Regions from separate parts of the Pseudonocardia sp. ICBG601 genome, predicted to be linked through region 3. Evidence: riboswitches for the same ligand, from Rfam matches in the RefSeq annotation. Region 3 holds a riboswitch; each other region holds the start of a gene.
What was found. A riboswitch is a leader RNA that binds a small molecule or an ion and turns the genes downstream of it on or off. The one in region 3 is predicted to bind cobalamin.

Region 1 (10,371 bases), on a different contig from region 3:
AGGCCCTCGGCGAACTGGACGTCGCCGGACTGGACCGCCAGCGCACGGGCCTGCGGGTCCTCGACGTAGCGGACGGTGACCCGGGCGGCGCCCGCCGGCTCGCCCCAGTAGTCGTCGTTGCGGACCAGCTGCGCGGAGTCGGCGCCGCTGACGGAGTCCAGCACGAACGGGCCGGTCGCGGTGCGCAGGTAGGCCGGCGCCCCGCCGCCGGCGTACGCGGCGGGCGCGAGGATGCCGAGGTTGCCGCTGGACAGCCGCAGCGGCATCACCGGGTCGGGCTCGGTGGTGGTGATCCGGACGGCGTCGGCGCCGTCGGGGGCGATGGCGAAGCCGATGCCCCGGATCGCCCGCGGCGGGGCCTCGACGCCCGCGACGTAGCGCAGCGCCGTGACGACGGCGTCCGGGGTGAGCGGGGTGCCGTCGTGGAACCGCACGCCCTGGCGCAGGGTGACCCGCCAGGCGTTGCCCTGCTGCTCCCAGGCCGTCGCGAGCATCGGCGCGGGCCGTGCCTCGGCGTCGACCGTGGTCAGGGTCTCGGCGACGCCGAGGGACTGCAGCCGGGCGCCGTCGTCGGCGTCGAAGGCGTAGTCGGCGCGCGGCGGGAACTGCAGGGCCACGGTCAGCTCACCGGCCGGGTCCGGGGTCCCGGTGCCGCCACCGCCGGCTCCACAGCCGGTCAGCACCAGGGCGGCGGCCGCGAGCAGCGCGGCCATCTTTCGTGCGATCACCCCATATGACTACATCTGACCACCTGTTCATTCAATGGAGCGTGAGCAACGCCCCGCGGCCGGGGAGCCGCGGGGCGTCGCGACACGGGCTCAGCCGGTCGTCGCCGAGTCCCGGACCCGGTGGGCGGCGGCGACCAGGTTGGTCAGGGCCGCCACCGTCTCGGTCTCACCGCGGGTCTTCAGCCCGCAGTCCGGGTTGGCCCACAGCCGGTCCGGTCCGATGTGGCGCAGGGCCGCGCCGAGCTGCTCGACCAGCTCGTCGGTGCCGGGCACCTCGGGCGAGTGGACGTCGTAGACGCCCGGGCCGAGCCCGCGCGGGACCCCCGGCCCGAGGTCGGCCAGCACCTCCATCCGCGACCGGGCCGCCTCGACGGTGGTGACGTCGGCGTCGAGCCCGTCGATCGCCCCCACCACCTCGCCGAACTCGGAGTAGCAGAGGTGGGTGTGGATCTGGGTGGCGTCGGTGACGGCCCCGACGGCCAGCCGGAACGCGTCCACCGCCCAGTCCAGGTACGCGGGCCGGTCCCGCTCGTGCAGGGGCAGCAGCTCGCGCAGTGCGGGCTCGTCGACCTGGATGATCCGGATCCCGGCGGCCTCCAGGTCGAGTACCTCGTCGCGCAGGGCCAGCCCCACCTGCCGGGCGGTGTCGCCCAGCGGCTGGTCGTCACGCACGAACGACCAGGCCAGGATCGTCACCGGGCCGGTCAGCATCCCCTTGACCAGCGCGTCGGACAGCGATTGGGCGAACCGCGCCCACTCCACCGTGATCGGCCGGGGCCGGGACACGTCCGAGTGCAGGATCGGCGGGCGCACGCACCGCGAGCCGTAGGACTGCACCCAGCCGTGGTCGGTGGTGGCGAAGCCGTCGAGGTTCTCGGCGAAGTACTGGACCATGTCGTTGCGCTCGGGCTCACCGTGCACCAGGACGTCGAGCCCGATGTCCTCCTGCAGCCGCACCACCCGGACGATCTCCTGGCGCATCCGCTCGGTGTAGGTGCCGGTGTCGATCGTGCCGGAGCGGTGCGCGGCCCGGTCGCGCCGGATCTGCGCGGTCTGCGGGAACGAGCCGATCGTCGTCGTGGGGACGACGGGCAGGCCGAGCGCCTCGCGCTGGACCTTCGCCCGGACGTCGCCGTGGCTGCGCCGGTAGTGGTCGGGGCCGAGCGCGTCGAGCCGGGACCGCACCCGCTCGTCGCGGCGCGCGGTGGCGGCGACCCGCTCCCGGGTGGCCCGTGCGGCGTCGAGCTCCGCCGCGACCGCGTCGGGTCCCTCGTGCAGGGCGCGTCCGAGCAGCACGACCTCGGTGACCTTCTGCCGGGCGAACGCCAGCATGTCGACGACGTCGCCGGGCAGGGCCGTCTCGGCGGCCAGGTCGTAGGGGACGTGCAGCAGCGAGCACGACGTCGAGACCTCGACCCGCCCCGCGACGCCGACCAGCCGCTGCGCCGTCGCCAGCGCCCGGTCCAGGTCGGTGCGCCACACGTTGCGCCCGTCGACGACGCCGGCCAGCACCACCTTCCGGTCCAGCCCCGGCACCGCCGGGCCTCCGGGGTCGAGGGCGTCGAGGTCGGCGGCCCCCGCGACGAGGTCGAGCGCCAGCCCCTCGACGGCCGTGGCGGCGAGCGCGGGCAGGGCGGGTCCCAGCTCCCCGAAGTACGACGCGACGAGGATCTTGGGCCGCCGGGTCGCCGAGGCGAGCCGGTCGTAGGCCCGGCGCAGCGCCGCGACCTCCTCGGGCGTCCGGTCGGCGGCGAAGGCGGGCTCGTCGAGCTGCACCCACTCCGCACCCGCCTCGGCGAGCTCGGCGAGCAGGTCGCGGTAGACCTCGACGAGCGGCCCGAGCAGGTCCAGCGGGCGGAAGCCCTCCGGTGCGCCGTCGGCCGGCTTGGACAGCAGCAGGAAGGTCACCGGCCCGACCAGCACCGGGCGGGTGGTGATCCCGCTGCGCAGGGCCTCGCGGAACTCGTCGAGGGCCTTGCGGCTGCCCGGCGCGAGCCGGGTGTCCGGGCCGACCTCGGGGACCAGGTAGTGGTAGTTCGTGTCGAACCACTTGGTCATCTCGCAGGCCGGGGCGCCGGTGCGGCCGCGGGCCATCGCGAACAGCCGCTCCAGCGGGTCGGTGACGCCGGCGAAGCGCTCCGGCACCGCCCCGACCGCCAGCGCGGTGTCCAGGACGTGGTCGTAGAACGAGAACGTGTTGCCCGGCACCGAGCCGAGCCCGGCGTCACGCAGCCCGGTCCAGGTGTCGCGGCGCAGCCCGGCGGCGACGTCGTGCAGTGCGGACGCGTCGGTCCGCCCGGCCCAGTACGACTCGGTCGCCCGCTTGAGCTCCCGGTCCGGTCCGATCCTGGGGTACCCCAGGACGGTGCTGCCGATGGTGCTGCTGGAAGGAATGCTCACGGCCCTCTCTCCTCGCGAGTGCGGTGGAGGACCCGTCGCCGGCACGGGGCGCCTGCGACCGCCGGGCACGGCGGTGCCCGGTCGTCCGCCCGGCCCTCCCGCGAGGCCACGGATCCGCGCACGCCGGACGGCGCACGCACCGGCGGCAGGTCTTCGGACTCACGGGCACACTGCTCAGACCTACTGGCCGTCGCTTCCCGGGATGGCTCCCAGTGCTGTTGACGGCGGTCGTTCCCGTTCACCGCTGCGGGGCAGTCCCGGATTCCCACCGGGTTCCCTCTTGCCTCGTGACGCCCCGTTCCCGGGCCGGCACGAACCGTCGGCGACCCGACACTACCCCGGGCCCGACGGCCGAACTGTTGCCGAACGATCCTTGTTGCCATAGTTTGGCATTACTTTCACACCCTCCCCGTCACCCGGGTCGAGGGCGACCTCACCCTGCGCCCCTCCGTTCGGAGGGGGAACCTGCCCGGTCTCCCGAGGGGTAATGGCGATCACCCCTGTGCCCGCGGCCACAGGGGTCATAGCGTGCGGTCTCGACCCATCCACCTGCCTCAGAAAGGGCTGACATGCAGGTAGACGAGCTGCTCAAGCCGTTCCCCATCAAGGAGTTCCACCCGTTCCCCCGTGCGCTCATGGGTCCGGGGTCGCACGAGCTCATCGGCCCGGAGGCCCTGAAGCTGGGCTTCAAGAAGACCCTGGTCATGACGTCGGGCCTGCGCGGCACCGACATCGTCAACAAGATCGTCGAGTCGATGAAGTACCACGGCCTCGAGGTCGTGCTGTACGACAAGGTCGAGTCGAACCCCAAGGACTACAACGTCATGGACGCTGTGGGCCTCTACCAGCAGAACAACTGCGACTCCTTCGTCTCCATCGGCGGCGGCTCCTCGCACGACGCCTGCAAGGGCGCGCGCATCTCGGTCGCGCACGACGGCCGCAACGTCAACGAGTTCGAGGGCTTCAACAAGTCCGAGAACCCGTCCAACCCGCCGCACATCGCGGTCTCCACCACGGCCGGCACCGGCTCGGAGACCTCGTGGGCCTACGTCATCACCGACACCACGACCGACCCCGACAACCCGCACAAGTACGTCGCGTTCGACGACCAGTCGGTCACCACCCTCGCGATCGACGACCCGGTGCTGTACTACGACTGCCCGATCGACTACACCGCGCAGTGCGGGTTCGACGTGCTCGCGCACGCCTCGGAGCCCTACGTCTCGCGTCTGGACTTCCAGCCGTCGCTGGGCAACGCCCTGCACGCCATCAAGCTGACCTCGCAGAACCTGCGCAAGGCCGTCTGGAACGGCCAGGAGCTCTCCGGCCGCGAGGGCATGATGTACGCGCAGTACATCGCCGCCCAGGCGTTCAACTCCGGTGGCCTCGGCATCATCCACTCGATCAGCCACGCGGTGTCGGCGTTCTACGACACCCACCACGGCCTGAACAACGCCATCGCGCTGCCCCGCGTGTGGGCGTTCAACATGCCGGTCGTCTACGAGCGCTTCGCCGACATCGCCGAGGCGATGGGTGTCGACACCCGCGGCATGACCAAGCCGCAGGCCGCCGACGCCGCGCTCGCCGCCTCCATCCGGCTGCTGCGCGACGTGGGCATCCCGGAGAAGTTCGCCGACGTCAAGCAGGACACCTACTCGAAGAACCGGCTGGGCATCGGCCCGACCAAGTTCTACGAGAACGCGCCGACCATCATCGGTGACGCGGCCGACGTCGACCGGATCACCAACCACGTCCTCGGCGACGCCTGCACCCCGGGCAACCCGAAGGAGTGCACGTTCGAGACCGTCCGCCCGGTCGTCGACCACTCCATCAACGGTGACCTGGACGACCTGCTGACCTGATCCGCAGGTCAGGACGTCCACCGTCGCACCAGCGGGCCCAGCCATCCGAGGTGATACTCGGATGGGTGGGCCCGCTGGCTGCGGTCCCGCTCTTCTCCGCACCAGAGCCGGTGCGGCCCGCGAAGGAGATACCCGCGTGTCCGAGGCTGTCGTCCCCACTGTGACCGAGGCGGCGGACGCCGTCGCCTCGACCGGTCCGTTCGAGTCCGTCGACCAGGTGATCGAGACCCTGCGGGAGCAGGGCTACATCACCGACACCCGCCTGGCCACGACGGTGTTCCTGCTGACCCGGCTGGACAAGCCGCTGCTGCTGGAAGGGCCCGCCGGGGTCGGCAAGACCGAGCTGGCGAAGATGCTCGCCGTCGCCACCGGACGCCGGCTGCTGCGTCTGCAGTGCTACGAGGGCCAGGACGAGACCAAGGCCCTGTACGAGTGGGACTACGGCAAGCAGCTCATGTACACCCAGATCCTCCGCGAGAAGATCGGGCAGCTCGTCGAGGACGCCCCCGACCTCGCCTCCGCGGTCGACCGCATCGGGTCCCAGGAGAGCGTGTTCTTCTCCGAGCGCTTCCTCGCGCCGCGCCCGCTGCTGGAGGCCATCCGCTCCGAACAGCCCGTCGTGCTGCTGATCGACGAGGTCGACCGCGCCGACGAGGCCCTGGAGGCCGTGCTGCTGGAGACCCTGGGCGAGTTCCAGATCTCCGTGCCCGAGATCGGCACCTTCGTCGCCGAGCAGCGCCCGTACGTGCTGCTGACCTCGAACAACACCCGTGACCTCGCCGCCGCGCTCAAGCGCCGCTGCCTGCACCTGTTCCTCGACTACCCGTCGGCCTCGCGCGAGCTGGAGATCGTGAAGTCGAAGAAGACCGGGCTGTCGGACCAGCTGGCCGAGGAGCTCGTCAACGTCGTGCGCGGGCTGCGCGAGCTGGAGCTGCGCAAGTCGCCCTCGATCTCGGAGACCATCGACTGGGCGCGCACGCTGGCCGTCCTGGGGGTCGACGAGCTGAGCTCGCAGATCCTGTCCGACACCGTCTCGGTCGTCGTCAAGTACGACAAGGACGTCAAGAAGGCGCTGGACGCGCTGCCGAACCTGGTCGACCCGAACGCGGTCGTCGCCGAGCAGGGCCACGGACACGGACACGGCCACGGACACGGGCACGACGGCGACCACAGCCACGACGAGCCCGCGGCGCGCTCCACCCGGCACGACACCACGGATCCCGACGACGGTGACGTGGACGGCCGCGGGAAGCGGACCGGCAAGGACAACGCGGGCCGCCACCACGACGGCTACGGCAACAAGGCCGCGGCCGGCAACCCCAACGCGGCGCAGAAGGTGCGCACCGTGAGTCCGGGCCAGGGCGCCCGTTCCTTCGGCGGCTCCCGCAAGCGCCCGGTCTGATCGGGGCGTCGGCGTGGAAGCGAGCATCCACCGCTTCGTCCGGCTCCTGCGGATCCGGTCGGTGCGCATCTCGGTCTCCGAGGCGCTCGACGCGATGGCCTGCGCCGCCCAGCCCGGGGTGCTGTCCGACAAGTCGGTGCTGAAGGAGGCGCTGCGCATCGCGCTGGTCAAGGACCGCCGCGACGAGGCGACCTACGACGAGGTCTTCGACCTGTTCTTCTCCCTGGTCAGGGTGGGCGAGGCCGACACCGGCCACGGGCACGGCCACGGGCACGGGGACCTGAGCGACGACACCCCGCTGGAGAACTTCACGCTGTCCGAGGAGCCGTCGGAGACCCCGCAGGAGGGGCACGACCACGGCTCCCCGGTCGACATCAAGGAGTTCTTCGATCCCGAGGACCTGGCCGAGCAGTACAACCTGCACCAGGAGGCCAACAAGATCGACATGGCCTCGATGACGGACGAGATCGTGCTCTCGAAGGAGCAATCCAACGACGTCACCGACGGCCAGCGCGTGCAGATCGAGACCGACCGGTTCTCCGGCGGCGGTCAGCCCGGGGACATCTCCCAGCAGCAGGGCACCAAGGTCGACGCCGACCTCTCGGTCGCCCAGCAGGACGCGCTGCTGGGCTGGCTGAACTCCGAGGAGGACCGGCTCTCGGAGGAGGAGCAGGGCACCGAGGACGACGCCGCCGCGCTGCGCCGGCGTCTCACCGGGGTGCTCGACAACCTCCCCGAGCTGCTCAAGGCCCACCTGGAGAAGCTGCTCGCGATCGAGCAGCGGATCGTCGAGGGCCACGACGACGCGGAGCGGGTCGCCGAGGTCGACCGGGCCAGCGAGACCGAGCGCATGCAGCTGGAGGACTCGTTGCGGCGGCTCGCGAAGTCGCTGCACGGCGCGCTGACCCACCGCAGGCGGGTCTCGCCGCGGGGCCGGATCGACTCGGCCCGCACCATGCGCAAGAACATGCGCTACGACGGCGTCCCGTTCTCCCCGGTCACCGTGCAGCGTCAGGAGGACAAGCCGCGCCTGGTGGTGCTGGCCGACGTGTCGCTGTCGGTCCGGGCCACCGCGCGGTTCACCCTGCACCTGGTGCACGGTCTGCAGGACCTGTTCGGCCAGGTGCGCTCGTTCGCGTTCGTGGCCGACCTGGTCGAGGTGACCGACCTGTTCGCCGACCACCCCGTCGAGCACGCCCTCGGGCTGATCTTCGGCGGCGACCAGCTCGACGTCGACGCCAACTCCAACTACGGCCTGGCCTTCGGCCAGTTCCTGGAGGACCACGGCTCGGCGGTCACCCGCCGGACGACGGTGCTGGTGCTCGGCGACGGCCGCGGGAACGGCAACGACCCCAACATGGAGGCGTTCGTCGAGATCACCCGGCGGGCCCGGGAGACGATCTGGCTCACCCCGGAGCCGCGGTACTCGTGGGGGCTGGGCCGCTGCGACCTGCCCGCCTACGCCGAGTACTGCGACCGCGTCCGCGTGGTCCGGGACCTGTCCGGTTTCGAGGCGACCACGAACGAGATGGCCGGCGAGCTGATCGGCCGCTGACCCCGCCGGTGGGTGGTGCCGGTGTCCGCACCGGGGCCACCCACCGGGGGTCCGCCTACCGCTCGACCACGATCTTCCCGACGGTGCCGCCGGACTCGACGAGCCGGTGCGCCGCCCGCAGCGACGCCGCGGTCAGCCCCTGCAGGCGCCGCGTCTCGGTGGTCCGCAGCTCCCCGGCGTCGACGAGCCGGGACACCTCGTCCAGGATCTCCCGCTGCACCGTCGAGCCCGGCTCCGACAGCGGCCGGGTGAACATCAGCTCCCAGTGCCAGGCCTGCGACTTCGTCTTCAGCGGGAGCGTGTCCAGGCCCTCCGGCTCGTCGATGGCGACGACGATCCCGCGCGGGGTCATCAGCTCCGCGTAGGCCTCGACGTTGCCCGCCGACACCGGCGAGAACACGTACTGCACGCCGTCCGGGGCGACCTCGCGCACCGTGCCGACGAGGTCGTGGTGGTCGGCGACTTCGTGCGCACCCATCTGCCGCGCCCAGTCCGCGGACTCCGTGCGGGAGGCGGTGCCGACCAGCGTCAGCCCGGTCCGCCGGGCGAGCTGCAGGACCATCGACCCGACCCCGCCCGCGGCGGACACGACGAGCAGCGTCCCGGTGGTGTCGGCGGTGACGCGCAGGTGGTCGTGCAGGCACTCCCACGCGGTGATCGAGGTCAGCGGCAGCGCGGCCGCGGCGGCGAAGTCGAGGGTCGACGGCTTGCGCCCGACGATGCGGGAGTCGACGAGCTGGCGGTGGGCGTTGCTGCCGGGCCGGTCGATCGCGCCGGCGTAGTAGACCTCGTCGCCGGGGGCGTACCCCTGCACCCGGTCGCCCACCTCGACGACGACGCCCGCGGCGTCGAAGCCGAGGACCTTCGGCCCGTCGGCCGGGTCGAACGACGACCGGACCTTGCCGTCCACCGGGTTCACCGAGACGGCGCGGACGTCGACGAGCAGGTCGTGCGGGCCGGGCGCACCGACCTCGATCTCGGCGTCGACGAGGCACTCGGGGTCGTCGACGGGCAGCGGCCGGGGCGCCACGACGGCGGGTACGGAAGCCATGACCGGACGCTATCCGCGCCACCGGGCCGCCGCCCGCCGCACCGACGACCCCGGCTGGGCCGATCGGCCGATTTCGTGCCGCCGCGGGGGCCGCCCGGAGTACGATCGGGCGTCCCCTTCGGGAAGGAGGGCCGGATGTCGGACGGTGGCGGAGCGGTCCTCCGGATCGTCGGCCGCGTGTGCACCGCGCTGTGGGGCTACACGCCGGGCGTGATCCCGGCGATGGTCGCCACGATGGGCAGCGGGCCCGCGTTGCGCTGGTTCGCGTCCAACTTCCCGCGCTTCCTGGTCACCCTGCGCGTGCTGGGCCCCGTGCGCACCCACCTCGCCGGGCTCACGATCTCCCTGGTGAACGGGTGCACGTACTGCGCCTACGGCCGTGCGCACGCACTCGAGCTGATCCACCTGCGCGACCGGGACCTGCTGTTCCCGCTCGACGCCCGCACCCTGGCGAGCTGGAACGGGCTGTCCCGCCGCGAGATCGGGCTGCGGCTGCGCGGTGTGCTCGAGGAGGCCGGGATGCACGCCGAGGTGATCTGGGTGGACCGCACCCTGGCCCTGCTCGACGGCGCCCCGCCCGTCGACGCCGACGAGCGCCGCATCGCCCACCTGTGCCGGATGGTCGGCACCATGAACGCGATCGCCGTCGCCGCGGGGACCGTCCCGGACGGCGCCCACGACCCGGTCAACAAGGACGCCGCGCTGAAGGCCCGGCTGCTCGCCGCCCAGGGCGCCTGAGCATCCCGGCCGGCACCGGAGCCCACCCCCACCGTCCGGACGGGGAGGGCCCCGGCCGTCGGACGTGGTGCGGCGTGCCCGTGACCGCCTAGCGTGGAACGGGCCCCCGCACGCACAGGAGCGATCCATGATCGGAACCGACCGGCTCTCCAACGACCTCGCCGGCTGGCTGGACCGCACCCTGGTGCAGCCCGGGATCCTGCCGGCCGAGCGTTTCGAGGAGGCGTTCGTCGCCTGCGTCGCGAGCGCCGCGAAGGACCCCGACCTCCCGGACGACGCGTGGCTCGCCTTCTACCGCAACACCCTCGACGCGCTGGCCGGTGAGCCCGAGCCGGGCGGCACCAACGCCGAGATGGCGCCGGTGCACGCCCGCGCCCGCTCCCTCGTGCTGGGCGAGGAGGTGCTGGAGCTCGGCTGCTGCTTCGGCTTCCTGTCGCTGCAGCTGGCCCGCGACGGCCACCGCGTCACCGCCACCGACCTGACCGGCGGCACCGTCGAGCTGCTGACCCGGATGGCGCCACAGCTCGGCGCCGATGTCGAGACCCACGTCGCCGACGCGCGTGCCGTCGCCCTGCCCGACGGCTGCGCGGACACCGTGTTCGCCGTGCACCTCGTCGAGCACCTGTCCGAGTCCG
Region 2 (10,371 bases), on a different contig from region 3:
GGTGGCGACCGAGCAGGAGATCAGCCCGCCGGCGATCGTCGTGATCGGGCCCGTCGCGGGGCTTCAGGCGCCCGTCGGGGGGTGACCCCGACGACTCGTTGCACACTGCAAGTTTGCAATGTGCAACGATCGGTGGCGTGACGGACGAGATCGATGACGTCGTCGACGCGGTGATGACCGCGAGCCGGGCGATGCTCTCCGTGGTGGCCGGATCCCTGGCCGCCGCGGGGGAGCAGGCCGGCGGGACGGCGGGCGAGGTGACCCTGCCGCAGTACCGCGCGCTGGTCGTGCTGGCCCAGCACGGCACCCGGCGCCCGGCCGACCTGGCCACGGCGCTGACCGTGTCGGCGTCGACGGCGACCCGGATGTGCGACCGTCTGGTGAGCCGCGGCCTCGTCGCGCGCACCCGCACCGGCGACGACCGCCGCGAGGTCGCCGTCGCGCTCAGCCCGGCCGGGCGGGCGCTGGTCGACGAGGTCACCCGGCTGCGTCGGGCCGAGATGCACCGGCTGCTCGCGACGCTGCCCGCCGCCGAGCGCACCGCGGTCCGCGACGCGCTGCGCCGCTTCGCCGAGGCCGCGGGCGAGGTCGGCGAGACCGACTGGGCCGTCGCGCCCGTGCCCGCCGAGGACGGTGCCCGGTGACCGCGGTCCGCGCGCTGCACCGCGCGCTCGTCGGCACCCGGCCGGGGCTCGTCGGCCTGGCGACGGTCATCGGGATCGGCGCCGGCATCGGGTCGGTGCTGTTCCACGAGCTGATCCTCGGCGTGACCTGGCTGGTCACCGGCCGGGAGGACTTCTCCGACGCCGGCCGGGTCGCCTCGCCGCACCTGCCCGGGCTGGGGGTCTGGTTCCTGCTCGTCGCCCCGGTGCTCGGCGGCCTGGTGTACGGCCCACTGGTCCAGCGGTTCGCGCCGGAGGCCCGCGGGCACGGGGTGCCGGAGGTGATGCTCGCCGTCGCGCGCCGGGGCGGGCGGATCCCGGTCACCGTCGCCGCGGTGAAGGCGCTCGCGTCGGGGATCTGCATCGGCACCGGCGGCTCCGTCGGCCGGGAGGGCCCGATCGTGCAGATCGGCTCCGCGCTCGGCTCGGCCATCGGGCAGTGGCTGCGGGTGCCCGCCACCCGGCTGGTCCTCATGGTCGCCTGCGGCGCCGCGGGCGGGATCTCCGCGACGTTCGACGCCCCGATCTCCGGGGTGGTGTTCGGCCTGGAGCTGATCCTGCGGTCGTTCAGCGCCGAGGCGTTCGGCGTGCTGGTGATCAGCTCGGTGGTCGCGAACGTCGTCGCCGAGGTGATCGCCGGGGACCGCGCGATCCTGACCCTGCCGCACTTCGACCTGGGCAGCCCCGCCCAGCTGCCGCTCTACGCGCTGCTCGGGCTGCTCGCGGGGCTGCTGGGCTGGGCCTTCGCCCGCATCCTCTACGCCGTCGAGGACGCCTGCGACGCCGTCTGGCGCGGCCCGGAGTGGCTGCGCCCGGCCGTCGGCGGGCTGCTGCTCGGCGCGCTGCTGCTGGCGCTGCCCCAGATGTACGGCGTGGGCTACCCGGTGCTGGAGGCCGCGATCGGCGGCCGGTACGTCGTCGGGTTCCTGCTCCTGCTCGTCGTCGGGAAGATCCTCGCCTCCAGCCTCACCATCGGCATAGGCGGGTCCGGCGGCGTCTTCGCGCCGTCGCTGTTCGTCGGCGGCACCGCCGGGACCGCCTTCGGCTACGCCGCCGCGGCCCTGTTCCCGGCGCTCGACCTGCACCCCGGCGCGTTCGGCCTGGTCGGCATGGCGGCGGTGTTCGCGGGGGCCGCCCACGCCCCGATCACCGCGGTGCTCATCGTGTTCGAGCTCACCGGCGACTACGCCCTGATCCTGCCGCTGATGGCCGCCGTCGTCCTGGCCACCGGCCTGTCCAACCTGGTGTCGCGGGACAACATCTACACGCTCAAGCTGCTGCGACGCGGGATCGACCTCGCCGCCGACACCCCGACCGACGAGGCGCTGCGCCGGGTCGTCGTCGCCCAGGTGATGCGCCCCGCCGACGGCACGACGCCCGACCCGGAGCTGCCCGCCCTGGACCCGGGCGGCTCCGTGCACGACGTCCTCGGGGTGCTCGCGGCACACCGGGGCGCCGCGCTGCCCGTGCGGGAGGGGCCGGACGGGCCGCTGCTCGGGACGCTGACCGAGCACGACCTGCTCGACCATCTGCGGGGAGTGGCCGGGCGGGGGACTGTTGACCGCTAACCCGGTCGCGTGATGGGCTCCCGGCCGACGACGGAACAGGAAGCCGGTGCGAGTCCGGCGCGGTCCCGCCACTGTCACCGGGGAGTGCCCTCCCCACACCGGCGCCACCGCCCGCGAGGGTGGGAAGGCCGGGGAGGGCGTGCCGATCCGGGAGCCAGGACACTGCCCGTCGTCGCGGATTCCCACTGGTGAGGGCGCGGACCCTCGAGGAGGACATGCGATGAGCCACGACCTGGTGGTGCTCGGTACCGATCCGTCCGGCGACGACGCGCCCCGCCCGGGTGCGCACGACCTGCTGGCCGAGGCCGAGACGGTCTTCGCCTTCCCGCAGGCCGAGTCGACCGCCCTGTTCTACGCCGAGGCGTGGCGGGTCGAGCCGGTCACACCGCGCGACGCCGTCGCCCGGATCGGGGCCTGGGCCGCCGCCGGGCCCGCCGGAGCCGCGGTGCTGCTGGTCGGGGGCGACCCCGCGGGCGACGCCGCGCTCGGCGCCGTCCTCGACGGGCTGGCCCGCACCGCCCCCGCGCTGCGCGCCCGGGTCGCCGAGGGCAGCCGCGTCGCACCGCCGCACCGCAGCCCGCTGATCGGCTGAGCCCGCACGGGGCCCGGGCTCAGGCCCGCCAGCTGCCCAGCGGGTCGGCCCGGGTGAGGTCCGGGTCGGCGGCGTCGAGCGTGCGGGTGCGTCCGGGGCCGGTGAGCGCGGTCTCGAACCGCACGGTGACCCGCCCGTGCCCGGCGCCCTGGACCCAGCCGTGGCCGTGCTCGGGGTGGGCGACGTCGTCGCCGGCGCGCCAGGGCCGGTCCGGGTCGGGTTCGCGGTCGGGCCGGTCCGGGCGGAGCGGGCCGGGCACGTCGCCGGGCTCCACGGTCGCGCCGGTCCCGGTGGCTGCGTCGCTCTCCGGGGGTGCGTCGAGCACGGTCACCCCCGCCGCCGCGGCCGGGCCGGCGGCCGCGGGCGCGGAGTCGGGGGCCGGGGCCGTCGTCCACCCGCTCTCCGAGGGCACCGCGTCGAACAGCGCCAGTGGCGGCTCGTCGCCGAAGCCGGACACCGACACCCCCAGCAGCCGCACCCCGCCCTCGCCGACGGCGCCCTCGGCCAGCCGCCGGGCCACCGCGACCAGGGTCGCCAGGTCCCGGGTCCCGAAGGGGGTCGTCTCGGACCGGGTGTGGGTGGTGAAGTCCCCCGTCCGCGCCTTCACCGTGACGGTGCGGGCGGTCCGGCCGTCGGCGACCAGGCGCCGGTGCACGGCGACGCAGATCGACTCCACCGCGGTGTGCACCGCGCTCATCGCGGTCAGGTCGGCGTCGAAGGTCGTCTCCGCGCTGATCTGCTTGGCCGCGCCGCGCGGGGCGACCGGACGGTCGTCGATGCCGCGCGCCAGGCGGTGCAGCTCGGACCCGACGGCGCCGCCCAGCACCCCGGCGACCTCGCGGGCGTCCATCGCGGCGAGCTGTCCGATCGTCTCGATCCCGATCTTCCGCAGCGCCTCGCCGGAGACCGGCCCGATGCCCCACAACGACCGCACCGGGAGCGGGTCGAGCACGGTGGCCTGCTCGGCGTGGGCGATCACCCGCAGCCCGTCCGGCTTGGCCAGCTCGGAGGCGATCTTCGCGACCTGCTTGCCCGACCCGGCGCCCACCGAGGCGGGCAGCCCGGTGCGCTCGCGCACCGCGTCGCGCAGCCGGGTGCCCCACTCCCGCACCCGGTCCGGGGAGGCCCCCACCAGGTCGGGCGGCTCCACGAACGCCTCGTCGACCGAGACCGGCTCGAGCACCGGGGAGAACTCGCCGAGGACGGCCATGACCTCGTCGGACAGCGCCTTGTACAGCGAGAACCGGGGCGGCAGGACGGTCGCGTGCGGGCAGCGCCGCCGCGCCTGGCCCATCGGCATCGCCGAGCGGGCCCCGAACACCCGCGCCTGGTAGCTCGCCCCCGCGACGACGCCGCGCGCTCCCGCGCCGCCGACCAGGACCGGCCGGTCGGCCAGCGTGGGCCGGGTCAGCTGCTCGACGGAGGCGAAGAACGCGTCCATGTCCAGATGCAGCACCCAGCGGTCGGCCGCCGCGGTCACCTCACCATCACCCGTGCATCGTGCCCCGGCGCACCGACAGGACCGCGTCGCCGTCGGCGACGGCGACGGCCGGGGCCACCGGTCCCGCCCCGGCGACGGCGCCCGGGTGGTCGGCGAGACCGGTGGCGACGTCGGCGACCCACCAGCTCCCGCCGGTGCCGGTCCAGCCCAGCACCCGGGCCGGGGCGTGCGGCGGGGACAGCGTGATCGCGTCCATCGGGCTCGACAGGCCCTCGCCGGTGGCCTTGAGCAGCGCCTCCTTGCGGGTCCAGGTGACCAGGAACCCGGTGCCGTCGGGCGTGCCCGCGGCGAGCTCGGCGGGGGAGAGGGCGTGCCGGACCAGGCCGTCGAGGCCGGACAGCGGGCGGTGCGCCTCGACGTCGACGCCGACCGGGCCGGTCCCGACCGCGACGCCGACCAGCGCGCCGGAGTGGGTCAGCGAGAAGCCGGGGTCGTCGCCGCGCCCGGCCAGGCGCGGCTTGCCGTGCGGCTCCCCGCAGCGACAGGTGCGGTCCAGGACGAGCGCGGCGGGGTCGGCGTCGAGCCGCTCGGCGAGCACGAGCCGGGCCAGGGCGTGCGCGGCGAGGTAGCGGGCACGGTCCTCGGGCCTGCGCAGTGCGCGGAGCCGCTCGCGTTCATGGGCGTCCAGCAGCGCGACGAGGTCGGCGCGGTCGCCGGGATCGGCCGGGGCGGCCCACCAGACGGTGACGGTCACGGCGTCCAGCCTTCCACGTCGCCCCCGCACCGGGCCGCACCGCCGGGAGTGATCACGGATCGGGCACGCGGAGGGTCGCCTGCCGACGTCCCCGGTGCCCGATCCGTGATCGTGCCCGTGCCCTCAGCCGCTGCGGCGGGCGGCGAAGTCCGTGCGGACGTGGGCCGGGCGGGCCTGCGGGGCCGGCCCCGCCGTGCGCGGTACCGCCGGGCCGCCCGGGGCGCCGGACCGGCCGCGCTTCGCCGCGCGCCGCTCGGCGCGGTTGGCGGGCGTGGGCGCCCCGGCGGGACCGGTGTCGGCGGTGGGGACAGGGGTGTGGCGGGTCGTGGGCATACGACCTCCTCGGAGCATCGGGTCGGACTCGGACCGGGTGCGGAGGGCCGGTGACGCGCGGGGACGCCGGAAGGGCCGCACGAGGGCGGCGACGGTTCCGGGCCCGGTGGACGTCACGGGCCGGCGGCGGGGGCGCGGAGGTCGACTCCGCGGGCCGCTCAGAGGAACCGGATCAGCATGGCGGCGACGCTACGACGACCGCCCGGGCCGGGGCCACCGGTTTTCCCCGGTGCCGCCGACCTATCGTCGCGGGCATGGAGACGGCGGACGTGCTGGTGGTCGGCGGCGGCATCGCCGGGGTGTCGGTCGCGTGGGAGCTGGCCGCGCACGCCCGCGTCGTGCTGACCGAGGCCGAGCAGGACCTGCCGGTCCACTCCACCGCCCGCTCGGCCGCCACCTACATCCCCGGTCACGGCTCCGGCCCGTTCCGCGCGCTGATCGACGCCTCCGGGCCGCGGTTCGCCGCGCTGCCCGAGCAGCTCGGGACGCCGCCGCTGCTGTCCCCGCGCCCGGTCCTGCACCTCGCCGACGACGAGCAGGCCGCCGACCGTCTCGCCACGACGCTGCGCGAGCAGCACGGCGAGCCCGGCGCCCCGGTCGCCCTGGACCCCGCGCAGGCGTGGCGACGCGCGCCGGTGCTGCGCCGTGCCCCGCGTGCGGCCGCGTGGACCGCCGGTGCCTGCGACGTCGACACCGCGGCCCTGCACGACGGCTATCGGCGCGGGCTGCGCGCCCGCGGCGGCACCGTGCTGCGCGGCGCCCGGGTGGCCGCGCTGGACCGGGACGGCTCCGGCTGGAGCGCGACGACGACCGCCGGGCACCGGGTGCGGGCGGGAGTGGTCGTCGATGCGGCCGGGGCCTGGGCCGACGCGGTGGCGGCGCTGGCCGGTGTGCCCGGCGCCGGGTTGACCCCGTACCGGCGCACGATCGCCGCCTGCCCGGTCGGTGACCCGTCGGTGCTCACCGTCGACGGTACCGTCCTGCCGATGATCGCCGACGCCGCGGAGCGCTGGTACCTCAAGGCCGAGGCGGACATCGTGCTGGTCTCCCCGGCCGACGAGACCCCGGCCGAGCCGGGCGACGCGCGGCCCGCGGAGCTCGACGTCGCCCTCGCCCTGGACCGGGTGGACTCGGTGACCACGCTCGGGCTGCGGTCGGTCCGGACCGCGTGGGCGGGGCTGCGGACCTTCGCCCCCGACCGCGCCCCGGTGCTGGGCGCGCGCCCGGAGCACCCGGGCTTCTTCTTCGTCGCGGGGCAGGGCGGGTCGGGCATCGAGTCCGCCCCGGCGCTGGCGGCGCTGGCCGCGTCGGTCGTCCTGGGCCACCCGGCCCCGGCCGACGTCGACCTCGACCCCGCTGTGTGCTCGGTCACACGACTGACGTAAGCGGCTGCTTACCCATGGCTGGCACCATGGTCCCCATGGCGCTGACCACCACCGGCACCGAGACGCACGACCTGTTCTCGGGCGACTTCTGGACCGACCCGCACCCCGCCTACGCGGCCCTGCGCACCGAGGAGCCGGTGCGTGAGCTCGCACTGCCGGACGGGAAGGCGTGGCTGATCAGCCGCTACGCCGATGTCCGCGCGGCGTTCGTCGACCCGCGGCTGAGCAAGGACTGGCGGTACACGCTCCCCGCCGACCAGCGCGAGGGCCAGCCGGCCGCGCCGATCCCGATGATGATCCTGATGGACCCGCCGGACCACACCCGGCTGCGCAAGCTCGTCGGCCGCTCGTTCACCGTGCGGCGGATGAACGACCTGCAGCCCCGGGTCGAGGAGATCACCCAGGAGCTGCTCGACGCGCTGCCCGCCGAGGGCCCCGTCGACCTCATGCGCCAGTACGCGTTCCTCGTCCCGGTGCTGGTCATCTGCGAGCTGCTGGGCGTCCCGGCCGAGGACCGCGACAGGTTCTCCGCGTGGTCGTCGGTGATGGTCGACGACTCTCCGCAGGAGGAGAAGTTCGCCGCGATGGGCAGCCTGAACGGCTACCTCGCCGAGCTGATCGAGCACAAGCGCACCGAGCCCGACGACGCCCTGCTGTCCGGCCTGCTCGCCGTCAGCGACGCCGACGGCGACCGCCTGTCGTCCGAGGAGCTCGTCGCGATGGCGACGCTGCTGCTCATCGCCGGGCACGAGACCACGGTCAACCTGATCGGCAACGGCGTGCTCGCCCTGCTGACCCACCCCGAGCAGCGCGCCCGGCTGCAGGCCGACCCGTCGCTGATCACCTCGGCGGTGGAGGAGTTCCTGCGCTTCGAGTCCCCGGTCTCGAACGCCCCGATGCGGTTCGCCAGCGAGGACGTCGAGTACTCCGGGGTGACCATCCCGGCCGGGTCGACCGTCATGCTCGGGCTCGCCGCGGCGAACCGGGACCCGGAGTGGCTGGAGGACCCGGAGCGGCTCGACATCACCCGGGACTCGTCGTCCGGGGTGTTCTTCGGTCACGGCATCCACTTCTGCCTGGGCGCGCAGCTCGCGCGCACCGAGGGCCGGGTGGCGATCGGCAAGCTCATCGCCCAGCGGCCGGACCTGGCGCTGGCCGTCGAGCCGTCCGAGCTCGAGTACCGCGAGTCGACACTGGTCCGGGGCCTGTCCCGGCTGCCGGTCACGCCGGGCGAGCCCGCCTGAGGGCGGCGCCGCCGCCGGGCGCGACCGAGGGGGGTGCGCCCGGCGGGCGGTGTCAGCGCAGCGGTGCGCCGGTCTTCTCCCGCACCTCGTCGGCGCTGACGCCGGGCGCGGTCTCGACCAGCTCGAGCCCGTCCGGCGTCACGTCGATCACGGCCAGGTCGGTGACGATCTTTGTGACGCAGCCCAGGCCGGTGATCGGCAGCGAGCACCGCTCGACGATCTTGGGAGACCCGTCCTTGGAGACGTGGTCCATCATCACGATCACCGAGCGCGCGCCGTGGACGAGGTCCATCGCCCCGCCCATCCCCTTGATCATCTTGCCGGGGATCGCCCAGTTCGCGAGGTCGCCGTTCGCGGCGACCTCCATCCCGCCCAGGACGGCGACGTCGAGCTTCCCGGCCCGGATCTGGCCGAAGCTCTCCGCCGAGCCGAAGAAGGCGGCGCCGTCGGCGACGGTGACGGTCTCCTTGCCGGCGTTGATGAGGTCGGCGTCGACCTCGTCGTCGGTGGGGTAGGGGCCGACGCCGAGGATCCCGTTCTCCGAGTGCAGGACGACCGTCCGGCCCTCGGGGATGTGCCCGGGCACCAGGGTCGGCATGCCGATGCCGAGGTTGACGTAGGAGCCGTCGGGCAGCTCGGCCGCGACCCGGGCGGCCATCTCGTCACGGTTGAGGGCCATGTCAACGCACCGTCCTGAACTCGACCGGCTTCTCGGCGCCGGGGACGTGCAGCACGCGGTGCACGTGGATGCCGGGGGTGTGCACCGCGTCGGGGTCGATCTCCCCGGGCTCGACCAGGTGCTCGACCTGGGCGATCGTGGTCCGCCCGGCCGCGGCGCAGTCCGGGTTGAAGTTGCGCGCCGCGCGCCGGAACACCAGGTTGCCGTGCCGGTCGCCCTTCCAGGCGTGGACCAGCGCGAAGTCCGGGGTGAGGGCGCGCTCGAGGACGTAGGTCACGCCGTCGAACTCGCGGGTCTCCTTCGCTGGGGACTCGACGGCGACCGAGCCGTCGGAGGCGTAGCGCCAGGGCAGCCCGCCCTCGGCGACCAGCGTCCCGACCCCGGCCGGGGTGTAGAACGCCGGGATGCCCGCGCCGCCGGCCCGCAGCCGCTCGGCGAGCGTGCCCTGCGGGGTCAGCTCCAGCTCCAGCTCGCCGGCCAGGTACTGGCGGGCGAACTCCTTGTTGTTGCCGACGTAGGAGCCGATCGTGCGCCGGATCCGCCCGGCGGCGAGCAGGGTGCCGAGGCCGAAGCCGTCGACGCCCAGGTTGTTCGAGATCGTCTCCAGGTCCGTCGCGCCCTGCTCCAGCAGCGCCGCGATCAGCACCGTCGGAACCCCGGACATGCCGAACCCGCCGACCGCGAGCGACGCCCCGTCGCCGATGTCGGCGACCGCGTCCGCGGCGGATGCCACCACCTTGTCCATCACGCACCTCCGTCGCCGACGACGGTACGCGGCGTACGACAGACGCACAAGCGTTCGCTATGCGAACACATGCGGAGCGGCGTCCGCGCCGAGATGCAGCTCAGCGGGGCCGGGGGTGCCCCGCATCCCCGCTGAGCTGCATCTCGGCGACCGCCCCGCGGCTCAGCGCGGCCCGCGGCCCGGCCCGCGGCGACGCCGGGGGCGCGGCGTCCGTGCGGAGGGCCGGGCCGGGCGGGTGGTGGTCAGGCCGGGGCGGGGGCGGTGTGCGGGTCCCCGACGGCGATCTCCCCGCCCGCGGCGACCTCGGCGTACACGCCCGCACAGGCCCAGACCCCGCCGACCTGCGGGATCTCGATGCGGTTGTTCTTCGCGATCGTGCGCAGGGTGTCCGGGTCGTTAGGCAGGTCGCCCTGGGCGAGCGTCGTCATGACGCACCGCATGGTGGCGAAGGAGAAGGTGACGCGGGCCTCGTCGCCGATCGTCGACGTGCTGCCCGGCCAGTCGTTCTCGACGAAGCCGGGGCCGCCGTCGGGGGAGGAGTCGGCGCGGAGCACGAGGTTCGGCCGGTAGCGCAGCGGGTCGAAGGTCGCCTCCGGCGCGAGCTCACGGAGCCGGTCGAGGGTGGACTCGGTGAGGACGTGCAGCGACGACAGGTCGAAGAACGTGCCCGGCGCCCCGAACGCGGAGATGTCGAACCGGCTGATGACCTCGCCGGAGTCCTCGTGCCGGGTCGTCGTGTCCTCGATGAGCTTGCGCGGCGCGAGCTGCTGCGGGGTGAGGCCCTCGATGTCGGGCCACAGCTCCTCGAAGTAGCTGCCCTCCGGCGGCACCGAGATCAGCGACACGTCCCGGCCGAGCGCGGCGGACAGCGCGGTGTCCAGGCCCTCGTCGTCGCTGGGCAGGACCGAGCCGTCCGGGAAGGTGATCTCGACCGGCGGCAGCGGCTCCCCGGTCACCGGCTCGGCGAC
Region 3 (10,371 bases):
TCACCAGGGAGATCGTGAGCCCGGCCAGGTGGGTGCGGACGGGGCCCAGCACACGCAGGGTGACCAGGAAACGCGGGAAGTTCGCGGCGAACCAGCGCAGCGCGGGACCGCTGCCCATCGTGGCGACCATCGCGGGGATCACCCCGGGCGTGTAGCCCCACAGCGCCGTGCACACCCGCCCGACGGCCCGGACGACCAGCCCACCCTCACCCACCACACGGCCCGCCTTCCGAAGGGACCCCCCATGATACGTGGGGCGGCCGCCGCGCGGTCCGAAATGGGCCGAACGGCCCATCCCGGGGGCCGGCGCGGTGCGCGGCCGGACGCTCGCGCGGTTAGCGTTCGGTCATGGCTCTCGTCCCCGCCGTCGTCGCACCCCGCCCGCTGCCGATCGAGGATCCCGAGGCCCTGGTGGACTCGGAGATCGAGGTCGGCGACCCCGGACCGTACGACCTGCTCGTCGACGTCCGCGCCGTCTCGGTGAACCCGGTCGACCGCAAGGTCCGTGCCTCCTTCGACCCGGCCGACGGGCCGAAGGTCCTCGGGTACGACGCGGCGGGCGTCGTCGTCGGGGTGGGGGCGTCGGTGCAGGGGTACGCCCCCGGCGACGAGGTCTACTACGCTGGCGCGATCGACCGGCCCGGCAGCAACGCCCACCGTCAGCTCGTCGACTCGCGCATCGTCGGCCGCAAGCCCTCGAGCCTGGACTTCGCCGCCGCTGCCGCGCTGCCGCTGACCTCGCTCACGGCCTGGGAGTGCCTGCACGACCACCTGCGGGTCACCGCGGAGTCCACCGGCACCCTGCTCGTGGTGTCCGCCGCGGGCGGCGTCGGCTCGATGGTCCTGCAGCTCGGCCGCCGCACCTGGCTGACCCTGGTCGGCACCGCGTCGCGGGCGGAGTCCGCGGACTGGGCCCGCGAGATGGGCGCGCACGCGATCGCCGACCACCACGACCTCGTCGCGACCGTCCGTGCGGCCGCTCCGGACGGCGTCCAGTACGTGTTCTCACCGGTCTCGGAGGGCAACGTCGAGGCCTACGCCGAGCTCATGACCCCGCGCGGCATCGTCGTCGCCATCGACGAGCCGGAGGGGCTGGACACCCTGCCGCTGAAGGCGAAGTCGCAGGCCTGGCACTGGGAGCTGATGTTCACCCGGCCGCTGTCCGAGCCGACCTCGACGGTGCAGCGGGAAATCCTGGACGAGGTCGCCCGCCTGGTCGACGCCGGCGAGCTGCGCAGCACCGAGACGCGGCGGCTGCAGGGACTGACCGCCGAGTCGGTCCGCGAGGCGCACCGGCTCATCGAGTCCGGCAGCACCGTCGGGAAGATCGTCGTCGAGCGCTGACCCCGGGGGTTCGTGCGCCATCGGGGGCGGGGCCGGGGTCAGCGGCCGATCAGCTCGCCGGCCATCTCGTTGGTCGTGGCCTCGAAGCCGGACAGGTCCCGGACCACGCGGACGCGGTCGCAGTACTCGGCGTAGGCGGGCAGGTCGCAGCGACCCAGTCCCCAGGAGTAGCGCGGCTCCGGGGTCAGCCAGATCGTCTCCCGGGCCCGCCGGGTGATCTCGACGAACGCCTCCATGTTGGGGTCGTTGCCGTTGCCCCGGCCGTCGCCGAGCACCAGCACCGTGGTGCGCCGGGTGACCGCCGAGCCGTGGTCCTCCAGGAACTGTCCGAAGGCCAGGCCGTAGTGGGAGTTGGCGTCGACGTCGAGCTGGTCGCCGCCGAAGATCAGCCCGAGAGCGTGCTCGACCGGGTGGTCGGCGAACAGGTCGGTCACCTCGACCAGGTCGGCGACGAACGCGAACGAGCGCACCTGGCCGAACAGGTCCTGCAGACCGTGCACCAGGTGCAGGGTGAACCGTGCAGTGGCCCGGACCGACAGCGAGACGTCGGTCAGCACCACCAGGCGCGGCTTGTCCTCCTGGCGCTGCACGGTGACGGGGGAGAAGGGGACGCCGTCGTAGCGCATGTTCCTGCGCATCGTCCGGGCCGAGTCGATCCGGCCCCGCGCTGAGACCCTTCTGCGGTGGGTGAGCGCGCCGTGCAGTGACTTCGCGAGCCGCCGCAGCGACTCCTCCAGCTGCATGCGCTCGGACTCGTTCGCCCGGTCGACCTCGGCGACGCGTTCGGCGTCGTCGTGGCCCTCGACGATCCGCTGCTCGATCGCGAGCAGCTTCTCCAGGTGGGCCTTGAGCAGCTCGGGGAGGTTGTCGAGCACCCCGGTGAGACGCCGGCGCAGGGCGGCCGCGTCGTCCTCGGTCCCCTGCTCGGACTCCGAGAGCCGGTCCTCCTCGGAGTTCAGCCAGCCCAGCAGCGCGTCCTGCTGGGCGACCGACAGGTCGGCGTCGACCTTCGTGCCCTGCTGCTGGGAGATGTCACCGGGCCGGCCACCGCCGGAGAACCGGTCGGTCTCGATCTGGACGCGCTGGCCGTCGGCGACGTCGCCTGCCTGCTCCTTGGAGAGCACGATCTCGTCCGTCATCGAGGCCATGTCGATCTTGTTGGCCTCCTGGTGCAGGTTGTACTGCTCGGCCAGGTCCTCCGGGTCGAAGAACTCCTTGATGTCGACCGGGGAGCCGTGGTCGTGCCCCTCCTGCGGGGTCTCCGACGGTTCCTCGGACAGCGTGAAGTTCTCCAGCGGGGTGTCGTCGGACATGTCGCCGTGCCCGTGCCCGTGGCCGTGACCCGTGTCGGCCTCGCCCACCCTGACCAGGGAGAAGAACAGGTCGAAGACCTCGTCGAAGGTCGCCTCGTCGCGGCGGTCCTTGATCAGCGCGATGCGCAGCGCCTCCTTCAGCACCGACCTGTCGGACAGCACCCCCGGCTGGGCGGCACAGGCCATCGCGTCGAGCGCCTCGGAGACCGAGATGCGCACCGACCGGATCCGCAGGAGCCGGACGAAGCGGTGGATGCTCGCTTCCATGCCGACGCCCCGATCAGACCGGGCGCTTGCGGGAGCCGCCGAAGGAGCGGGTGCCCTGGCCGGGCGAGACCTTCCGGATCGCCGACGGCGGCGGGGCCACGCCGCCCGGGAGGCCGCCGTAGATGCCGCCGTGCCGGCCCGCCTGGTCCTTCGCCGCGCGCTTGGCGCGGCCGTCGACGTCGCCGTCGTCCGGGTCGTCGCCACGGGCGCCCGCGGTGCGCGCCGGCGGGGCGGCGGGCTCGTCGTGGTCGCTGTCGTGGCCGTGTCCATGTCCATGTCCATGGCCGTGCCCGTGTCCGTGCTCGGCGACGACTGCGTTCGGGTCGACCAGCCGCGGCAGCGCGTCCAGGGCCTTCGTGACGTCCTTGTCGTACTTGACCACGACCGAGACGGTGTCGGAGAGGATCTGCGAGCTCAGCTCGTCGACGCCCAGGACGGCCAGCGTGCGGGCCCAGTCGATGGTCTCCGAGATCGACGGCGACTTGCGCAGCTCCAGCTCGCGCAGTCCGCGCACGACGTTGACGAGCTCCTCGGCCAGCTGGTCCGACAGCCCGGTCTTCTTCGACTTCACGATCTCCAGCTCGCGGGAGGCCGACGGGTAGTCGAGGAACAGGTGCAGGCAGCGACGCTTGAGCGCGGCCGCGAGGTCCCGGGTGTTGTTGGAGGTCAGCAGTACGTACGGGCGCTGCGTCGCGACGAAGGTCCCGATCTCGGGGACGGAGATCTGGAACTCGCCGAGGGTCTCCAGGAGCACGGCCTCCAGCGCCTCGTCGGCGCGGTCGACCTCGTCGATCAGTAGCACCACGGGCTGCTCGGAGCGGATGGCCTCCAGCAGCGGACGCGGCGCGAGGAAGCGTTCGGAGAAGAACACGCTCTCCTGGGACCCGATGCGGTCGACCGCGGAGGCGAGGTCCGGGGCGTCGGAGACGAGCTGCCCGATCTTCTCGCGGAGGATCTGGGTGTACATCAGCTGCTTGCCGTAGTCCCACTCGTACAGGGCCTTGGTCTCGTCCTGGCCCTCGTAGCACTGCAGACGCAGCAGCCGGCGCCCGGTGGCGACGGCGAGCATCTTGGCCAGCTCGGTCTTGCCGACCCCGGCGGGTCCCTCCAGCAGCAGCGGCTTGTCCAGGCGGGTCAGCAGGAACACCGTCGTCGCCAGGCGGGTGTCGGCGATGTAGCCCTGCTCCCGCAGGGTCTCGACCACCTGGTCGACGGACTCGAAGGGGCCGGTCGAGGCGACGGCCTCCGCCGCCTCGGTCACCGTGGGGACGACAGCCTCGGACACTCGGGTATCTCCTTCGCGGACCGCACCGGCTCTGGTGCGGGGACGAGCGGGGCCGCGGCCGGCGGGCCCACCCACCCGAGTATCGCCTCGGACGGCTGGGCCCGCCGGTGCGACGGTGGACCTCCTGACCTGCGGATCAGGTCAGCAGGTCGTCCAGGTCACCGTTGATGGAGTGGTCGACGACCGGGCGGACGGTCTCGAACGTGCACTCCTTCGGGTTGCCCGGGGTGCAGGCGTCGCCGAGGACGTGGTTGGTGATCCGGTCGACGTCGGCCGCGTCGCCGATGATGGTGGGCGCGTTCTCGTAGAACTTGGTCGGGCCGACCCCGAGCCGGTTCTTCGAGTAGGTGTCCTGCTTGACGTCGGCGAACTTCTCCGGGATGCCCACGTCGCGCAGCAGCCGGATGGACGCGGCGAGCGCCGCGTCGGCGGCCTGCGGCTTGGTCATGCCGCGGGTGTCGACACCCATGGCCTCGGCGATGTCGGCGAAGCGCTCGTAGACCACCGGCATGTTGAACGCCCACACGCGGGGCAGCGCGATGGCGTTGTTCAGGCCGTGGTGGGTGTCGTAGAACGCCGACACCGCGTGGCTGATCGAGTGGATGATGCCGAGCCCACCGGAGTTGAACGCCTGGGCGGCGATGTACTGCGCGTACATCATGCCCTCGCGGCCGGAGAGCTCCTGGCTGTTCCAGACGGCCTTGCGCAGGTTCTGGGAGGTCAGCTTGATGGCGTGCAGGGCGTTGCCCAGCGACGGCTGGAAGTCCAGCCGCGAGACGTAGGGCTCCGAGGCGTGGGCGAGCACGTCGAACCCGCACTGCGCGGTGTAGTCGATCGGGCAGTCGTAGTAGAGCACCGGGTCGTCGATCGCGAGGGTGGTGACCGACGCGTCGTCGAAGGCGACGTACTTGTGCGGGTTGTCGGGGTCGGTCGTGGTGTCGGTGATGACGTAGGCCCACGAGGTCTCCGAGCCGGTACCGGCCGTGGTGGAGACCGCGATGTGCGGCGGGTTGGCCGGGTTCTCGGACTTGTTGAAGCCCTCGAACTCGTTGACGTTGCGACCGTCGTGGGCGACCGAGACGCGCGCGCCCTTGCAGGCGTCGTGCGAGGAGCCGCCGCCGATGGAGACGAAGGAGTCGCAGTTGTTCTGCTGGTAGAGGCCCACAGCGTCCATGACGTTGTAGTCCTTGGGGTTCGACTCGACCTTGTCGTACAGCACGACCTCGAGGCCGTGGTACTTCATCGACTCGACGATCTTGTGGACGATGTCGGTGCCGCGCAGGCCCGACGTCATCACCAGGGTCTTCTTGAAGCCCAGCTTGAGCGCCTCGGGGCCGATCAGCTCGTGCGACCCCGGGCCCATGAGCGCACGCGGGAACGGGTGGAACTCCTTGATGGGGAACGGCTTGAGCAGCTCGTCTACCTGCATGTCAGCCCTTTCTGAGGCAGGCGGATGGGGTCGAGGCCGAACGCTAGGACCCCTGTGGCCGCGCGCACAGGGGTGATCGGCATTACCCCTCGGGAGACCGGGCAGGAAACCCCTCCGAACGGAGGGGGGCAGGGTGGGGTCGCCCGTCGATCCGTGTGGAGAGGGCTGAGTGCTGCAAACATATTGCAACAGGGAGAGTTCGGCAACAGTTCGCCGGGCTCGTCCTGGGTTAGGGTCGGTCCGCCGACGGTTCGTGTCATCCCGGGAACGGGGCGTCACGAGGCAAGAGGGAACCCGGTGGGAATCCGGGACTGCCCCGCAGCGGTGAACGGGAACGACCGCCGTCAACAGCACTGGGAGTGATCCCGGGAAGCGACGGCCAGTAGGTGTGAGCAGTGCGCCCGTGAGTCCGAAGACCTGCCGCCGGTGCGTGCGCCGTCCGGCGTGCGCGGATCCGTGGCCTCGCGGGAGGGCCGGGCGGACGACCGGGCACCGTCGTGCTCGGCGGTCGCGGGCGCCCCCTGCCGGCGACGGGTCCTCCACCGCACTCGCGAGGAGAGAGGGCCGTGAGCATTCCTTCCAGCAGCACCATCGGCAGTACCGTCCTGGGGTACCCCCGGATCGGGCCGGACCGGGAGCTCAAGCGGGCGACCGAGGCGTACTGGGCCGGGCGGAGCGACGCGTCGGCACTGCACGACGTCGCCGCCGGGCTGCGCCGCGACACCTGGACCGGGTTGCGCGACGCCGGGCTCGGCTCGGTGCCGGGCAACACGTTCTCGTTCTACGACCACGTCGGAGACACCGCGCTGGCGGTCGGGGCGGTGCCGGAGCGCTTCGCCGGCATCACCGACCCGCTGGAGCGGCTGTTCGCGATGGCGCGCGGCCGCACCGGCGCCCCGGCCTGCGAGATGACCAAGTGGTTCGACACGAACTACCACTACCTGGTCCCCGAGGTCGGCCCGGCCACCCGACTCGCGCCGGGCAGCCGCAAGGCCCTCGACGAGTTCCGGGAGGCCCTGCGCATCGGGGTCACCACCCGCCCGGTGCTGGTCGGACCGGTGACCTTCCTGCTGCTGTCGAAACCGGCCGACGGCGCACCGGAGGGCTTCCGCCCGCTGGACCTGCTCGGGCCGCTCGTCGAGGTCTACCGCGACCTGCTCGCCGAGCTCGCCGAGGCGGGCGCGGAATGGGTGCAGCTCGCCGAGCCGGCCTTCGCCGCCGACCGGACGCCGGAGGAGATCGCGGCGCTGCGCAGGGCCTACGACCGGCTCGCCTCGGCGACCCGGCGGCCGAAGATCCTCGTCGCGTCGTACTTCGGTGAGCTGGGCCCGGCGCTGCCCGCGCTCGCCGCCACGGCCGTCGAGGGGCTGGCGCTCGACCTCGTCGCGGGGGGTGCCGACCTCGATGCCCTCGACCCGGCGGTCCCCGGGCTGGACCGGAAGGTGGTGCTGGCCGGCGTCGTCGACGGGCGCAACGTGTGGCGCACCGACCTGGACCGGGCGCTGGCGACGGCGCAGCGGCTGGTCGGCGTCGCAGGGCGGGTCGAGGTCTCCACGTCGTGCTCGCTGCTGCACGTCCCCTACGACCTGACCGTCGAGACGGCCCTGCCCGGCGACGTCGTCGACATGCTGGCGTTCGCCCGGCAGAAGGTCGAGGAGGTCGTGCTCCTCGGGCGCGCCCTGCACGAGGGACCGGACGCGGTCGCGGCGGAGTTCGACGCCGCACGAGCCACCAGGGAGCGGGTCGCGGCCACCGCGCGCCGCGACGAGCGGGTGCGCTCCCGGCTCGCCGCGCTCGGCCCCGACCACTACCGGCGCAGCCACGGCGACGTGCGGGCGAAGGTCCAGCGCGAGGCGCTCGGCCTGCCCGTCGTCCCCACGACGACGATCGGCTCCTTCCCCCAGACCTCGCAGATCCGGCGCGACCGGGCCGCGCACCGCTCCGGCGTGATCGACACCGGCACCTACACCGAGCGGATGCGCCAGGAGATCGTCCGGGTGGTGCGGCTGCAGGAGGACATCGGGCTCGACGTCCTGGTGCACGGCGAGCCCGAGCGCAACGACATGGTCCAGTACTTCGCCGAGAACCTCGACGGCTTCGCCACCACCGACCACGGCTGGGTGCAGTCCTACGGCTCGCGCTGCGTGCGCCCGCCGATCCTGCACTCCGACGTGTCGCGGCCCCGGCCCATCACCGTCGGCTGGGCGGAGTTCGCGCAGTCGCTGTCCGAGGCGCCGGTGAAGGGGATGCTCACCGGGCCGGTCACCATCCTCGCCTGGTCGTTCGTGCGCGACGACCAGCCGCTGGGCGACACCGCCCGGCAGGTCGGGCTGGCCCTGCGCGACGAGGTCGTCGACCTGGAGGCGGCCGGGATCCGCATCGTCCAGGTCGACGAGCCCGCGCTGCGCGAGCTGCTGCCGCTGCACGAGCGCGACCGGGCCGCCTACCTGGACTGGGCGGTGGACGCGTTCCGGCTGGCCGTCGGTGCCGTCGCCGACACCACCCAGATCCACACCCACCTCTGCTACTCCGAGTTCGGCGAGGTGGTGGGGGCGATCGACGGGCTCGACGCCGACGTCACCACGGTCGAGGCGGCCCGGTCGCGGATGGAGGTACTGGCCGACCTCGGCCCGGGGGTCCCGCGTGGGCTCGGCCCGGGCGTCTACGACGTCCACTCGCCCGAGGTCCCCGCCACCGACGAGCTGGTCGACCAGCTCCGCGCGGCCCTGCGCCACATCGGCCCGGACCGGCTGTGGGCCAACCCGGACTGCGGGCTCAAGACCCGCGCGGAACCCGAGACGGTCGCGGCGCTGACCAACCTGGTCGCCGCGGCCCGCCGCGTCCGTGAGGCGACCGCGACCGGCTGAGCCCGGTCCGCGCCGGCCACTCGTCACGGGTGACGAGCGGGCCGTCCGTACGGAGGTTCGGTACGGACGGCCCGCCCGTGCGGGGACTCGGGCGGGGAGTCGTGCGGGACGAGGGCGTTGCTCACGCCGCATTGATTGAATAGGTGCTCAGATGTAGGCATACGGGGTGATCGCACGACAGATGGCCGCACTGCTCGCGGCCGCCGCCCTGCTGCTCGCCGGATGCGGCGACGGCGGGGGCGGCGGTGCCGCGACCCCGGACCCGTCCGGCGAGCTGACCGTGGCCCTGCAGTTCCCGCCGCGCTCCGACTACGCCTTCGACGCCGACGACGGCGCCCGGCTGCAGTCCCTCGGCGTCGCGGAGACCCTGACCACCGTCGACGCCGACGCCCGGCCGGCGCCGATGCTCGCGACCGCGTGGCAGCAGCAGGGCAACGCCTGGCGGTTCACCCTGCGCCAGGGCGTGCGGTTCCACGACGGCTCCCTGCTCACCCCGGACGCCGTCGTCACCGCGCTGCGCTACGTCGCGGGCGTCGAGGCCCCGCCGCGGGCGATCCGCGGCATCGGCTTCGCCGTCGCCCCCGACGGCCCGGACGCCGTGCGCATCACCACCACCGAGCCCGACCCGGTCATGCCGCTGCGCCTGTCCAGCGGCAACCTCGGCATCCTCGCGCCCGCCGCGTACACCGGCGGCGGGGCGCCGGAGTACCTGCGCACCGCGACCGGTCCCTTCGTGCTGGAGTCCGTCAGCGGCGCCGACTCCGCGCAGCTGGTCCGCAACGACGACTACTGGGGCGAGCCGGCGGGCGCCGCCCGGGTCACCGTCCGCTACGTCGAGGACCCGCAGGCCAGGGCGCTCGCGATCCAGTCCGGTGACGTCCAGTTCGCCGAGGGCCTGCCGCAGGCCCAGCTCGACCAGGTCCGCTCGGCCGGGGCCGAGGTCGTCGAGTACCCGAACGCGCGCACCGTGCCGCTGCAGCTCAACCAGTCCGCCAAGCCGTTCGACGACCTGCGGGTGCGCCAGGCCGTCACCGCGGCGATCGACCGCCCGGTGCTGGCCCGGCAGGTGCTCGCCGGTGGGGCCGCGCCCGCGGCCGACCTGTTCGGCGGGGCCGTCCCCTGGGGCGAGACCGCTCCGCCGCCGGGCGCCGACGTCGCCCGGGCCCGGCAGCTGCTCGCCGAGGCCGGCTACACCGAGCAGAACCCGCTGACCGTGCGGCTGTGGACCTTCCCGAACCGGCCCGAGCTGCCCGCGCTGGCGAACGCGATCCAGGCGATGCTCGCCTCCGCCGGGGTGCGCGTCGAGATCACCGTCGGGAACTACGCCGCCCAGGAGCCGAAGGTCCTCGCCGGTGACTACGACATGTTCCTCAACTCGCGCAGCTACCTGTCCGACTTCCCGGACGCGGCGAGCACGCTGACCTCGGACTACACCTGCGACGGCAGCTACGCGATCGACCAGTACTGCAGCCCCGCCTACGACGCTCTGGTCGACCGGCTCAACTCCACCGTCGACCCGGCGGCCCGCCAGCGGATGTTCCGCGAGGCCGCGGCGATGCTGACCCGCGACGCCGTCGGCGTCATGGTCGTGCACCCGCTCAACACCGCCGTGCTGCGCGGGGCGACCGGCTTCGTCCCCGACCCGCTGCAGATCCGCCCGGTGCTGCCGCAGCTCACCCCGACCACGGGGTGATCGGGCTCCTGCTGCGCCGGCTCCTCGTCGTCGGGCCGGTGCTGCTGGCCGCGTCGGTGCTGGTGTTCGCGCTGCCGCGGCTGGTCGGCGTCGACCCGGCGCGGGCGGTCCTGCGTGCCCGCAGCGCCGAGGCGGTGCCGGACCCGGCGACCGAGGCGCGGCTGCGGTCCTCG

Region 1: it holds a riboswitch for cobalamin, as region 3 does, so the genes downstream of both, metE (5-methyltetrahydropteroyltriglutamate--homocysteine S-methyltransferase) here and metE (5-methyltetrahydropteroyltriglutamate--homocysteine S-methyltransferase) in region 3, are expected to answer to the same signal.
Region 2: it holds a riboswitch for cobalamin, as region 3 does, so the genes downstream of both, KPL57_RS52270 (hypothetical protein) here and metE (5-methyltetrahydropteroyltriglutamate--homocysteine S-methyltransferase) in region 3, are expected to answer to the same signal.

Annotation. Positions count from the first base shown of each region.
Region 1 is NZ_JAHLJA010000148.1:156,065-166,435, forward strand. Features, by position in the region: gene KPL57_RS29790 (ABC transporter substrate-binding protein) at 1-728, opposite strand, end outside; gene metE (5-methyltetrahydropteroyltriglutamate--homocysteine S-methyltransferase) at 819-3,128, opposite strand; cobalamin riboswitch at 3,255-3,464, opposite strand; gene mdo (NDMA-dependent methanol dehydrogenase) at 3,698-4,990, shown strand; gene KPL57_RS29805 (MoxR family ATPase) at 5,127-6,392, shown strand; gene KPL57_RS29810 (VWA domain-containing protein) at 6,406-7,947, shown strand; gene KPL57_RS29815 (zinc-binding alcohol dehydrogenase family protein) at 8,003-8,998, opposite strand; gene KPL57_RS29820 (hypothetical protein) at 9,134-9,736, shown strand; gene mftM (mycofactocin oligosaccharide methyltransferase MftM) at 9,864-10,371, shown strand, end outside.
Region 2 is NZ_JAHLJA010000152.1:397,578-407,948, reverse strand. Features, by position in the region: gene cobA (uroporphyrinogen-III C-methyltransferase) at 1-85, shown strand, start outside; gene KPL57_RS52280 (MarR family winged helix-turn-helix transcriptional regulator) at 138-644, shown strand; gene KPL57_RS52275 (chloride channel protein) at 641-2,230, shown strand; cobalamin riboswitch at 2,227-2,416, shown strand; gene KPL57_RS52270 (hypothetical protein) at 2,451-2,822, shown strand; gene KPL57_RS52265 (DNA polymerase IV) at 2,842-4,263, opposite strand; gene KPL57_RS52260 (4'-phosphopantetheinyl transferase superfamily protein) at 4,310-5,017, opposite strand; gene KPL57_RS52255 (hypothetical protein) at 5,141-5,350, opposite strand; gene KPL57_RS52250 (FAD-binding oxidoreductase) at 5,605-6,735, shown strand; gene KPL57_RS52245 (cytochrome P450) at 6,771-7,979, shown strand; gene KPL57_RS52240 (3-oxoacid CoA-transferase subunit B) at 8,032-8,658, opposite strand; gene KPL57_RS52235 (CoA transferase subunit A) at 8,660-9,403, opposite strand; gene KPL57_RS52230 (MOSC domain-containing protein) at 9,646-10,371, opposite strand, start outside.
Region 3 is NZ_JAHLJA010000153.1:87,677-98,047, reverse strand. Features, by position in the region: gene KPL57_RS53830 (hypothetical protein) at 1-217, opposite strand, end outside; gene KPL57_RS53825 (zinc-binding alcohol dehydrogenase family protein) at 349-1,344, shown strand; gene KPL57_RS53820 (VWA domain-containing protein) at 1,383-2,924, opposite strand; gene KPL57_RS53815 (MoxR family ATPase) at 2,938-4,209, opposite strand; gene mdo (NDMA-dependent methanol dehydrogenase) at 4,346-5,638, opposite strand; cobalamin riboswitch at 5,869-6,078, shown strand; gene metE (5-methyltetrahydropteroyltriglutamate--homocysteine S-methyltransferase) at 6,205-8,505, shown strand; gene KPL57_RS53800 (ABC transporter substrate-binding protein) at 8,672-10,198, shown strand; gene KPL57_RS53795 (ABC transporter permease) at 10,195-10,371, shown strand, end outside.